4 regions of the Mesorhizobium sp. WSM4807 genome follow, and region 3 is predicted to be linked to each of the others. Evidence: predicted binding sites of a transcription regulator. Region 3 holds the regulator's gene; each other region holds the start of a gene.

Region 1 (3,207 bases), on a different contig from region 3:
AGGTCGCGGTCGTGCGAGATCAGCAGCACCGTGTGCGGATATTTCGACACGTAGTTTTCCAGCCATAGCGTGCCTTCGAGGTCGAGATAGTTGGTCGGCTCGTCGAGCAGCAGAAGATCGGGCTCGGCAAACAGCACCGCCGCCAGCGCCACCCGCATGCGCCAGCCGCCGGAGAAGGACGAGGCCGGCCGCCGCTGGGCGGCGTCGTCGAAGCCGAGGCCGGCGAGGATGGTGGCAGCGCGCGACTCGGCCGAATGGGCGTCGATATCGGCCAGCCGCATGTGGATATCGGCGATGCGGTGAGGATCGGTCGCCGTCTTTTCCTCCTCGATCAGTGCGGAGCGTTCAAGGTCGGCCTTGAGCACGATCTCGATCAGCGGCTCCTCAGTGCCGGGCGCTTCCTGCGCCACCTGGCCGATGCGCGTGTTCTTCGGCAGGCCGATCGAGCCGCTCTCGGAGGCGAGGTCGCCGGTGATCGCCTTGAACAAAGTCGTTTTGCCGGTGCCGTTGCGACCGACAAGCCCTGCCTTGCTGCCGGCCGGCAAGGTCAGCGAGGCATGGTCAAGAAGCAGGCGTCCGGCCATGCGGAGCGAAAGGTCGTTAATGATCAGCATGGCCGCGCTTTTGCACGGGACGTCAGCGCTTCGCAAGACCTTGAGCGCCGCTTGGCCGGATAAGGTATGAAAATGCCCGGCGCGGCCGGTTGCTTTATGCCGCGGTGGGGAAGACGATTGATCCGATTGCCGGCCTCGCCGGATCAGAGGGCCAGCTTTGAATTGGGCCGGGACCCTGCTGCGACGGCGCGGCGCCTGGCGAGCATCGACTTCTCGCATCTGAAAATTGCAGTTTTGTCACATTTGTCAGTTGATTGCCTGTTCAAGGCGGTGGTCTTCCGCGATCACCCCATGACGCAACGGCAAGACTCAGCTATCTCTAGGTATGCGGCGGACCTGATACCCGCCTGGCCGGCGTCATCGCTCCCCTCCCAAGCGGCGCCGGCCACCTTTCCTACTGCGTTCCATCACTGCGCCGACGGCGCGCCGGGTTGATCATCGCCTGACGTCGAGTTGGGTGCAGGGTCGACCTGCGGGTTTTGATCGGCGCCGGGGGCCTTTGTCGGTGGGATGTTGTTATCGCAAGCCGCGACAGCCAGCGCCGCCGCCAAAGCCAACGAGATTGATAGCTTGTTCATCGCAACCTCCTGTCACCGGGCAAACGAGACGGTGCCGATTTGGTTGCACCCTCAGGCAGAGCTCGGGGCCTTTGGAAAGCGGGGAACAAAACGCGGCCTCTTCGGTTGGTTCATACCAGTGGAGAAAATCATGATCCGTCTGCTCATAACCGGGGCCGCCATCTACGTGGCCTACCGCATAGTCAGGGAAATCATTGACGAAGTGCCCGACGACTTCGATCCGCTGTTGCTGCCGCCTCCCGATGACGACAAGTCGTTGCCGCGGCAGTCGGCGGCGATGGGCGTAGAGCCCCAGCGCTAGGCCCAGTTCATCGGCTGGTGCGCCAGTAGAATCGGACGCATCGGTCGCAACTTTCACGTCGAGAGCGTTGCGAACAAAGCAGAAACGATGCTTGATGGGCAATGAACCTCGCTGCCCGTGATTCGACCTTCCGGCCTGCCTATCTCGCAAAGCTGAATGCCGAGCAGTGCCTTGCCGTCGAGCATGGCGACGGCGCGGTCGCCGGGCCGTTGCTGGTGATCGCCGGCGCCGGCTCCGGCAAGACCAGCACGCTGGCGCATCGCGTCGCGCATCTGATCGTCAGGGGCGCTGACCCCAGGCGCATCCTTTTGATGACGTTTTCGCGTCGTGCCGCATCGGAAATGGCCAAGCGGGTCGAGCGCATCGCCGGCGAGGTGCTCGGCCGGGACGCTTCCATTATCACCGATGCGCTGAGCTGGGCCGGCACATTTCACGGCATTGGCGCCAGGCTGCTGCGCGACTATGCGCTGGAGATCGGCCTCGATCCGGCCTTCACCATCCATGACCGAGAGGATTCGGCCGACCTGATGAACCTCGCCCGGCACGAACTCGGCTTCTCGAAAACCGAAGGCCGTTTTCCGACCAAGGGCACGTGCCTGGCGATCTATTCGCGTGCGGTCAACGCGCAGGCGCCGCTCGGCGAGATTCTCGGTTCGGTGTTTCCCTGGTGCGCGGGTTGGGCAGAACAGCTTAAGGCGCTGTTTGCCCGATATGTCGAGGCCAAGCAGGCGCAGAACGTGCTCGATTACGACGACCTGCTGCTCTACTGGGCGCAGATGGCCGGCGAGCCGGAGATATCAGCGCATCTGGGTGGGCGTTTCGACCATGTGCTGGTCGACGAGTACCAGGACACCAACCGGCTGCAGGCCGCGATCCTCACGGCGCTCAAGCCGGACGGATCCGGGCTGACGGTGGTCGGCGACGACGCGCAGTCGATCTATTCGTTTCGCGCGGCGGAAGTGCGCAACATCCTCGACTTCCCCAAACAATTCGCGCAGCCGGCCGAGATCGTCATGCTGGAGCGCAACTACCGCTCGACCGAGACCATCCTGGCCGCCGCCAATGCGGTGATCGGCGAGGCCTCGGAGCGCTTTGCCAAGAACCTCTGGTCGGAGCGCAGATCGACCGAAAAGCCGAAGCTGGTCAGCGTTCGCGACGAGGCCGAGCAGGTGAGTTACGTCTGCCAGGCGATCCTGACCGAGCGTGAGGCCGGCACGGCGCTGAAGGCGCAGGCCGTGCTGTTTCGCGCCTCGCACCACAGCGGGCCGCTGGAGATCGAGCTGACGCGCCGCAACATCCCGTTCGTCAAGTTCGGCGGGCTGAAGTTCCTCGACGCCGCCCATGTCAAGGACGTGCTGGCGGTGCTGCGCTTCGCCGAAAACCCGCGCGACCGCGTCGCCGGTTTTCGCGTGCTGCAGCTTTTGCCCGGCATCGGCCCTTCGGCGGCTTCGCAGATCGTCGACACCATGGCGACGTCGCTCGACGAAGCGATGGGGCTGGCGCGCTACCGGCCGCCGCAACGCGCCGCCGACGACTGGCCGGGTTTCGTCGCGCTGTTCTCGCAGCTTCGCACCGGGTCGGGAAAATGGCCTGTTGATCTCGAACAGGTCAGGCTCTGGTATGAGCCGCATCTTGACCGCATCCACGAGGACGCAACGACGCGCCGGGCCGATATTCTGCAGCTCGAACAGATCGCCTCGGGCTACGCCTCGCG
Region 2 (3,207 bases), on a different contig from region 3:
ATCAACTCGCCGGGCGGCGTGGTGACCAGCGGTTTCGCCATCTACGACACGATGCAGTATATAAGCAGTCCGGTATCGACTGTGTGCATGGGCTTTGCCGCCTCGATGGCCTCTTTCCTGCTGATGGCGGGCACGCCGGGCCGGCGCATCGCGCTGCCCAACACCAGCGTCCTGCTGCACCAGCCGTCAGGCGGTTTCCAGGGCCAGGCCTCCGACATCGAGCGCCACGCCGAAGGCATCCTCAGGACCAAGCGGCGCATGACCGAGCTTTACGCGCACCATTGCGGTCGCACCTTCGAAGAGGTCGAACGAACGCTCGACCGCGACCATTTCATGACCGCCGAGGAGGCAAAGACTTGGGGCCTCGTCGATCATGTTTTTGACACGCGTAAAAGGGCGGCGTGAAAGGGTAGCCGGCTCATGAGCAACGTCGGCCAAGTCATTCGGCAAGTTTGATCGCCACCGGTCTGGCTTCGACCATGGCGCGGCAATACAGTCCGTCGATGTCTAGGATTTCACGCACTTGCTTGAACCGACTGATCATCGGCATCGCCGTCGCGGCCATGACCTCCGGCACGGCGTTCGCTGAAAACAGTTCAACGCCGCCCCAGGAAGGCATGCTGCCAAGCGTGGCTGACGACTATCGCATCGCCAGACCGGCTCCCGAACCCGACGATGCCGTGCCCAGCACCGGTGACGGCCAGTTCAAGATCGGCGATACCGACGTCAGGATTTCCGGCAGCATAACTTTCGATGTCGGTGCCGGCACGATCAATGCCCCCCGGCGGTAGGACACCCCCATCAGTCTTCATAGCTGCCACAATCTCACGGCTCGCATGCGCTTGCGGCTATCCTGAAACGAACAGCCCCGCCGATGCTTCTGCAAACGGTCGGGGCTTTTTTTGGATCTAAAATCCAAACTTGCCGGGAGTACACTGCCGGCTTTTGATTTCGGATGCTTCGCGGCGTTCAGCCGACGATCCGACTAGTAGTCTCTGATTTTAATGGGGATCGGCAAGTCACGGTTTGTCGGGCGGCGCGAACGCCTGGCCCTGGCACTTATGCCTGCCGCGGCTCCAGCGACACGTGGAGCCTCAAGGGACTGTGCGGTGGAGTCATTCCTCTGCTCTCCTTTTCTGTCCATTGCGACCGGTGTCGTCCGAAGCGCATATCGCAAAAGCCTGCGGCGTCTCGCAGGCCACCTTGGGTGGCGAGGCCATCGAAAGACGGCCGGCTTCGGTTGACGTCTGAAGTCTGACTCTCTGAGGCTGAGACGTCAACCGTTGGATAGCCGATTACAAAAAATGTGATCGCTTGTGTGGCGAATCCGAAATTTGCATCCGTTTTGAGTAGCGCGGCGTCGGCCGTGGATTACATGGGCGCTTTTGTCAGGAGCGTGTTCGGTCTTTGTTCTTTCCGCTTGCCCGCCCGCGCGAAAGACGGTTAAAGGCTCTGGTCGAGAGTTGTGGCGTCTCTCGAAAAGGTGACGAAATTACCTACATAGGGGATGGCCGGGACAACCCGCCATCCCATGAGATTCCAGATCTGAGGCGGCGACCGGCGATGGCCGACCATAAATATCTTTCCATTCGCGGCGCGCGCGAACACAATCTGAAGAATGTCGATCTCGACTTGCCGCGTGACAGCCTGATCGTCATGACCGGCCTGTCGGGCTCCGGCAAGTCGTCGCTCGCCTTCGACACCATCTATGCCGAGGGCCAGCGCCGCTATGTCGAGAGCCTGTCGGCCTATGCGCGGCAGTTCCTCGAAATGATGCAGAAGCCTGACGTCGACCAGATCGACGGCCTGTCGCCGGCTATCTCAATCGAGCAGAAGACCACTTCGAAGAACCCACGTTCGACAGTCGGCACCGTTACCGAAATCTACGATTACATGCGGCTGCTGTTCGCACGCGTCGGCATCCCCTATTCGCCGGCCACCGGCCTGCCGATCGAGAGCCAGACGGTGTCGCAGATGGTCGACCGCGTGCTGGCGGTCGAGGAAGGCACGCGTCTGTTCATCCTGGCGCCGATGGTGCGCGGCCGCAAAGGCGAATACCGCAAGGAGCTGCTGGAACTGCAGAAAAAGGGTTTTCAGCGCGTCAAGGTCGACGGCGTCTTCTACGAAATCGCCGACGTGCCGGCGCTGGACAAGAAATACAAGCATGACCTCGACGTCGTCGTCGACCGCATCGTCGTGCGCGGCGATCTGGCGACGCGGCTTGCCGATTCCATCGAAACCGCGCTGAAGCTCGCAGATGGGCTGGCGGTGGCGGAATTCGCTGACCGGCCGCTCGACGGCAGCCAGACCGGCGAGGATTCAGTCAACAAGTCGAAGAACGAGACGCACGAACGTATTCTCTTTTCGGAGAAGTTCGCCTGCCCGGTGTCCGGCTTCACCATTCCCGAGATCGAGCCTAGGCTGTTCTCCTTCAACAACCCGTTCGGCGCCTGCCCAACCTGCGACGGCCTCGGCAGCCAGCGTGCCATTGACGCCAGCCTGGTCGTGCCAGACGACAATCTGTCGCTGCGTGCCGGCGCCGTCAGCCCATGGGCGAAATCGACCTCCCCCTATTACGTGCAGACGCTGGAGGCGCTGGGCAAGGCGTATGGCTTCAAGCTCGGCGACAAGTTCCGGGATCTGACCGAAGAGGCAAAGCAGGCCATCCTGCATGGCACTGGCGAGCGCGAGGTCACTTTCCAGTATGATGACGGCCTGCGCTCCTACAAGACGACCAAGACCTTCGAAGGTGTCATTCCCAATCTGGAGCGGCGCTGGAAGGAGACCGAATCGGCCTGGATGCGCGAAGAGATCGAGCGCTTCATGTCGGCCACGCCTTGCCCGGCCTGCCGCGGCTACCGGCTGAAGCCGGAAGCGCTTGCGGTGAAGATTGCCGGCAAGCATATCGGCGAGGTTACCGAGCTGTCGATCCGCAAGGCCGACCAATGGTTCACCGAGCTGCCCGGGTCGCTCAGCGACAAGCAGAACGAGATCGCCGTGCGCGTGCTCAAGGAGATCCGCGAGCGGTTGCGCTTCCTGAACGATGTCGGGCTCGACTATCTGACGCTGTCGCGCAATTCCGGCACGCTGTCGGGCGGCGAGAGCCAGCGCATCCGGCTGGCCTCGCAGATCGGCTCCGGCCTGACAGGGGTGCTCTATGTGCTGGACGAGCCGTCGATCGGCCTGCACCAGCGCGACAATGCGCGC
Region 3 (3,207 bases):
TCGCCGTCATCGTCGTGTCGCCGCACGAGGTGGTCGGCCCAAGCTTCCAGATGTCCTTCGCCGCGACCGCTGCTCTCGTGGGCGCCTATGCCGGCTGGTCCGACTATCGTGCCGACAAGGCCACCGCGCCGCCACAGCGACGGTCAACGATCGCTTTCGTCACGCGAAAACTTGCCGCTGGGACAGGTACCATCGCAATGACCTCCATCATTGCCGGCAGCGCCACCGCACTCTTCGCCATCTGGCACTTCCAGCGCGTCTCGCCGCTCAGCCTGTTCGCCAATCTGGCCGTCATGCCGATCGTCACGGTCGTCATGTTCCTGGCCGTCGTTAGCGCCTTGGCAATGCCGTTCGGCCTCGACGGCCCTTTCCTATACATGATGGGCAAGGGGCTGACGGCCATGATTGCAATATCGGGATGGATCTCCGAGCGGTCGCCGGTCGATGCCGTCGGGCTGATCTCGTTGCAGTCGGTTCTGCTGGTGACGGCCGCCCTGGTCATCGCCACGATGGCAACGACATGGTTGCGGCTTGCGGCACTTCCCTTTGCGCTCGCCGGCCTGCTGACGATTTCCGAGACGCGCACTCCCGACGTGCTGATTTCGGAAGATGCGCATCTGGTGGCGCTGCCGATCGGCGGCGGCGAACTTGCCGTCAACCGGGTGCGCTCGAACGAATTCATCACCGACAACTGGAAACATGCGCTGGTTTCAGCGACCATTGTCGAGCCGGAGACATTCGAAAAAGGAGACGTGCGGTTCGACATCGTCGACCCGGCCGACCTGCCGCCGGGAGCGCCCTTCTACTGCACTGCCGGCCTGTGCCTCGCCCGGCACCAGTCCGGCGCGATCATCGCGCTCGCCGACGACCGCAAAACCGCACGGCCAGCCTGTGCCTTTGCGGATTTGATCGTCATCGATGATGCCACAGCCTATTATAATCCCTGCCGCAATCCGCTGGTTCTCGTCGTCACCAAACGGCAGCTCGCTCGCATGGGCAGTGCCGCCGTCTTTTTCGATCCGCTATCTGCGACGACGCGCGCAGAAATCCGTTTTGCCGTCAGACAGCCCTATAGGCCTTGGCATGAGCAGCGGAGATTTTCGCGCGAGGCGAGGGGCCTGCCGCCATACCGCAGGGCCGAGAAACCCAAAAAGCCTGCCGTTCAGTAACGCCGGATCAGTCCGACGAGCTTGCCTTGCACCTTGACCCGGTCCGGCCCGAAGATGCGCGTCTCGTAGGCCGGATTGGCGGCTTCCAGTGCGATCGAGGCACCTTTGCGGCGGAACCGCTTCAGCGTCGCTTCCTCGTCGTCGACCAAGGCGACGATGATCTCGCCAGGCTGGGCGGTGTCGGCGTTGCGGATGATGACCGTGTCGCCGTCGAAAATGCCGGCCTCGATCATCGAATCACCCTTGACCTCCAGCGCGTAGTGCGTGCCGCCGGTGATCATGTCCGGTGGTACCGAGATCGAATGCGTTTGGTGCTGGATGGCATCGATCGGCACACCGGCAGCGATGCGGCCCATCACCGGTATGGAGATGGTGGCAACGACGTCGTCGTCATTGCCGGCCGCGGGCATGCGCGAAGGCGCCGGCTTGATCTGTCGTCCGAGGCTGCCCTGCCCAAGGCTGCCCTGAATGACGCTTGGCGAGAATTTGCGCGCCGCATTGAGGCCGGGCGCGATCGAATCGGGCAGGCGCAGCACCTCCAGCGCGCGGGCGCGGTTGGGCAGGCGGCGAATGAAACCGCGCTCCTCCAGTGCAGTGATCAGCCGATGGATCCCCGACTTCGAGGCGAGGTCGAGCGCTTCCTTCATCTCGTCGAACGAGGGCGGAATGCCGCTTTCCTTCAGCCGCTCGTGGATGAACATCAGCAGTTCATGTTGTTTGCGTGTCAGCATCGCGACCCCCAACAGAATCAGAAAAACAAACCCAGAACAAACACTATCTGTTCCAGTTGTGTTCCGCAACCGTTTAAAATTTAATGAATGTGTTGACGTTTTGTTCAGCGTAGCATCAGCACGCTGCACGCGGCGCCCGTCGCGGCTGGGGGAGCGAACGGCTCGCGCACGATCAGCCCGTTGGCGTCGGCCAGCATTTTGAGCATCGAGGAATCCTGGATGCCGAACGGGGTCGCCAGCAGCGTGCCGGCTTCTTCGCTCACCACGGCGCGTACATAGTCCTGCCTGAGATCGTTGGCCGGCATGGCGGCGCCGAGCCGCGCCTGACGCATGTCCTGCCGGAAGGCGCGGCCGCCGAGCCGCGCAAGCAGCGGCGTCAGAAAGAGCTGCGTGCAGACCAGGCTCGCCACCGGATTGCCAGGCAGGCCGATGCAGCGGATGTCACCCAGCCGCCCGAACATCAGCGGCTTGCCGGGCCGCATGGCGATTTTCCAGAAATCGAGCGTCATGCCTTCACCGGTCAGCACGTCATGGACCAGGTCATGGTCGCCGACCGAGGCGCCGCCCAGCGTGACGATGACGTCGGCGCCTGCGTCGACCGCTTGTTTCACCAGCGTGGCGATCGCCTCCTTGCGGTCGGGGGCGATGCCGAGATCGAGCGCGCTGGCGCCGACCGAGCGGGCCGCGGCGGCGACGCCATAGGCATTGGACGAGATGATCTGGTCGGGGCCAAGGTCGCTGCCCGGCGGCAGCAATTCGTCGCCGGTGGCGATGATGGCGACCAACGGCCGTTTCACCACGCTGACCTGCGGGTGGTTGGCCGACGCCGCCAGCGACAATGCCGCCGGATCAAGCGGGCGGCCTTTCTCCAGCAGGACGTCGCCCTTCGAGAAATCGAGCCCGAGGCGGCGGATGTTGCGGCCTTCAACCGTCGACGCGGTCACTTCGATGCTGCCGCCGCCGAGGTCGCGGACATTCTCCTGGATGACGATGGTGTCCGCGCCTGCAGGAAGCGGCGCGCCGGTGAAGATGCGCACGGCCTGCGCCGGGCCGACTGTTCCGGCAAAGCCGCGTCCGGCCGGCGCCATGCCGATCACCGAAAGTCTTGCGGGCACGGACGCGACATCCTCGGCCCGCACGGCATAGCCGTCCATGGCGGACGCGTTGAACGGCGGCTGGGTGCGGAGCGCCAGGAGCGGCGCCGCCAGCACGCGGTCGGCGGCGTCCATCAGGGCGACGCTTTCAGCCTGCAAGGGCGCAGCATCCTCAAGCAGGCGCTCGAGCGCCTCGGCGACCGGAAGCAGTGC
Region 4 (3,207 bases), on a different contig from region 3:
CATGCGCCGGGAAAGGGCGACAGGCCGCGAATATGATCGTGGACTTCGCCAGCAGGCCGCGTCCAGTCCACGCGCGTCTCCGCTTTATCGATCTTTTTGGCGTAGGTCACCCCCTCCGTCGCCTGTGCGGTAAATGTCAGGGCATCCCTTTCCATTCGTGCCAGCGCTTCCGCCATCAGCGCGGCACTAATGTGCATCAACCGATCGTGCAGTTCGCCGGCCGTCATATCGGGGCCGATGGCGCATTTTTCGACCATCGCCACCGGGCCGGTGTCCAAGCCCTCTTCCATCCGCATCACCATCATACCTGTGTCGGTATCGCCGGCCATGATGGCGCGCTGGATAGGGGCGGCGCCGCGCCAGCGTGGCAAGAGCGACGCGTGACCATTGAGGCAGCCGAGCCGCGGCGCCTCGAGAATTGGTTTAGGCAACAGCAATCCATAGGCGATGACCACGGCGACGTCGGCCCGCAAGGCGCGGAACGCCTGCTGCTCAGCTTCGCTTTTCAGCGACACCGGCGTCCGCACCTCGATGCCCAGCCGCTCCGCCTCGCGCTCCACCGGCGACCGCGTCAGTTCCAGCCCGCGGCGACCGGCGGCGCGCGGCGGCTGGGTGTAGACGGCTTCTATCTCATGCCCGGCATCTGCGATCGCCCGCAGCGTCGGCACCGAGAATTCGGGCGTACCCATGAAGATGACGCGCAGGGGCATTTTTGTTCCGGGTCCGGTCTAGGTATGGCCGCTAAGTCGGCTCAGTCGAAGTCGCGAACTTTGCGGGTCGGCGACCGAAGTCGCGTTTCCCTTCTCCTTCGATTTCGTTCATGACCTTGGCGAATTCATCGCCAATTGCGTTTTCAGCAGCGAAAGTCGCGCGAATAGCGTCCCATGCCGAAAGACCCGGCTCCAGCCTGGCTTGCCTTTCGGCGACCATGCCTTCGCGCAGAAGAGCGATCGCCTTGCCCGACAGGCTCTGGCCGCTCTTACGCGCCGCCTGCTCGATTTCCCGCTTCAAGGGTTCGGGAATATTTCTGATCAGCATGTCGCTCATCGGCGTCTCCATTTCCTGATCTGGAACAGGGCAGAGGGGCGCTGTCCCGCCAACATCTTCGAAAGGTTCAGCATCAAACTGCGCGAGTATCGCCCTATCCCACCAACTTGCCCGGCGCCTTGCTGCCTGATGGTTTGTCCCTGGCGAGCTTCTTGAACTTCTTCACCACCATGTCGCGCTTCAGCTTCGAGATGTGGTCGATAAACAGAACGCCGTTGAGATGGTCGATCTCGTGCTGCAGGCAGGTCGCCATCAGCCCTTCGGCCTCAATCTCCTGCAGCTTGCCGTCGCGATCGAGATATTTCACCCGCACGGCGGCGGGACGCTCGACCTCAGCATAGTAATCCGGAATCGACAGGCAGCCCTCCTCGTAGACCGAGCGCTGATCGGCGCTCTCGAGGATCTCGGGATTGATGAAGACATGCGGCGCCGGCGGCTCGTCTTCCTTGGCGAGATCGATCACCAGCATGCGCAGCGGCTCGCCGACCTGGATCGCCGCCAGACCGATGCCCGGCGCATCATACATCGTGTCCAGCATGTCGTCGGCCAGTTTGCGCAAGGCGCCATCTACGCGCTCGACCGGTTTCGAAACCTGGCGCAGGACGGGATCGGGAAGGATGATGAGCGGCTTGATCGACATGGCGTCTCACCTAAGACCTCGCACGAAAAGCGTCAACCGGGGCATTTACAGCGGCGTTCACGTTTTGATCTATGCCGTCAGGCCGAATCATCTATGCTGCCCAGTATGAATGACCTGACCACCATCCTGTCCGAACCAATCGCCCGGCTCGGCGCCACCACGATCACGCTCGCCCACGCACTGGCATTCGGCGCGATCGTTTTTCTGGGCCTGTTCGTGGCGCTCGTCGTCGCGCTGTGGCGCTCGGCCAAGGCGCGTGCGATGGCTGCCGCGGAAGCCGCCGACCACGCCCGCGACGCCGAGGCGCGGATGGCCGGCATCTTGCAAAGCCAGGCCGAGATGCAGGGCCGCATGGGCGCCATAGCCGAAGTGTTCGGCGCGCGGCAGGCCGAACTCACACAGTCGATCGGCCAACGTCTCGACGCGATGACCGGCCGTCTCGGCCAGACCATGACCGAGCAGACGAAATCAACGCATGAAAGCCTCGCCAAACTGCAGGAACGGCTGGCGGTCATCGATACGGCGCAGGGCAACATCCAGTCGCTCGCCGGCCAGGTCGTTCAGCTTCAGGCGATCCTCTCCAACAAGCAGACGCGCGGCGCCTTCGGCCAGTCGCGCATGGAAGCGATCGTCGCCGACGGCCTGCCGCACGGTGCCTACGAATTCCAGGCGACCTTATCGAACGGTAGCCGGCCCGACTGCCTGGTGAAGATGCCGAACGGCGCGCCCGCACTTGCCATCGACGCCAAGTTTCCGCTGGAAGCCTGGAACGCCATCCGTGCCGCCGAAGGCGCCGATTTGCAGAAGGTGGCAGCACAAGCGTTCCGGCGCGACATCGAGGTGCATGTCCGCGATATCGCCGAAAAATACCTGATCCAGGGCGAGACGCAGGACACCGCCTTCATGTTCGTGCCGTCGGAATCGGTGTTCGCCGAGATCCACGAGAATTTCGAGGGGATTGTCCACAGGGCGCACCGCGCCCGCATCGTCATCGTCTCGCCGTCGCTGCTGATGCTGTCGATCCAGGTCATCCAGGCGATCCTCAAAGACGCCCGCATGCGCGAGCAGGCGCATCTGATCCAGGGTGAAGTCATCCGGCTGATGGAGGATGTCTCGCGCCTCGACGAGCGGGTGCGCAAGCTGCAGAGCCATTTCGGCCAGTCGGCCAAGGATATCGACGATATCCTCGTCTCGACGTCGAAGGTGACCAAGCGCGGCCAGAGGATCGAGGCGCTGGAGTTCGGCGCGCAGCCGACAGAGGGCGACGCCGGATCGGCCGAAACGGCACATGCGGCCAGCGCGAAAGCCGAAGCGGGTGCGCGCGTCGCCGACTCCAAGACCGGTCAGCTGAGACTAAGGGTCGTCGAAGGCGACGAGTGAGAGGCTATTGCTCCTCGACGGTCGTCATGCCTTCGAACTCCGGCAGCCAGTGCAGCGCCGAGCGGTGCCATATCTGTTTTCTCGGGATCAGTTGTTCGCGCTGCCGCGCCGTGCCGACCCTGATGCCGTAGACTTTCGGC

Evidence for each region. Region 3 encodes LexA, which represses DNA repair genes until DNA is damaged. Its sites were predicted from a motif close to TGTTCNNNNTGTGTTCNG; they were not measured.
Region 1: the regulator LexA is predicted to act here: its motif matches at 1,563-1,580, upstream of AC0L3N_RS04215 (ATP-dependent helicase).
Region 2: the regulator LexA is predicted to act here: its motif matches at 1,398-1,415, upstream of uvrA (excinuclease ABC subunit UvrA).
Region 4: the regulator LexA is predicted to act here: its motif matches at 1,742-1,759, upstream of AC0L3N_RS14035 (DNA recombination protein RmuC).

What each region holds. Positions count from the first base shown of each region.
Region 1 is NZ_JBVVQY010000003.1:1,390-4,596, forward strand. Features, by position in the region: gene AC0L3N_RS04200 (ABC-F family ATP-binding cassette domain-containing protein) at 1-614, opposite strand, end outside; gene AC0L3N_RS04205 (hypothetical protein) at 1,022-1,192, opposite strand; gene AC0L3N_RS04210 (hypothetical protein) at 1,323-1,493, shown strand; gene AC0L3N_RS04215 (ATP-dependent helicase) at 1,595-3,207, shown strand, end outside.
Region 2 is NZ_JBVVQY010000006.1:58,269-61,475, forward strand. Features, by position in the region: gene AC0L3N_RS09780 (ATP-dependent Clp protease proteolytic subunit) at 1-405, shown strand, start outside; gene AC0L3N_RS09785 (hypothetical protein) at 564-791, shown strand; gene uvrA (excinuclease ABC subunit UvrA) at 1,564-3,207, shown strand, end outside.
Region 3 is NZ_JBVVQY010000024.1:18,476-21,682, forward strand. Features, by position in the region: gene AC0L3N_RS25355 (ComEC/Rec2 family competence protein) at 1-1,169, shown strand, start outside; gene lexA (transcriptional repressor LexA) at 1,163-1,900, opposite strand; gene AC0L3N_RS25365 (molybdopterin molybdotransferase MoeA) at 2,005-3,207, opposite strand, start outside.
Region 4 is NZ_JBVVQY010000009.1:47,143-50,349, forward strand. Features, by position in the region: gene fmt (methionyl-tRNA formyltransferase) at 1-710, opposite strand, end outside; gene AC0L3N_RS14025 (plasmid stabilization protein) at 742-1,047, opposite strand; gene def (peptide deformylase) at 1,142-1,687, opposite strand; gene AC0L3N_RS14035 (DNA recombination protein RmuC) at 1,793-3,067, shown strand; gene AC0L3N_RS14040 (GFA family protein) at 3,072-3,207, opposite strand, start outside.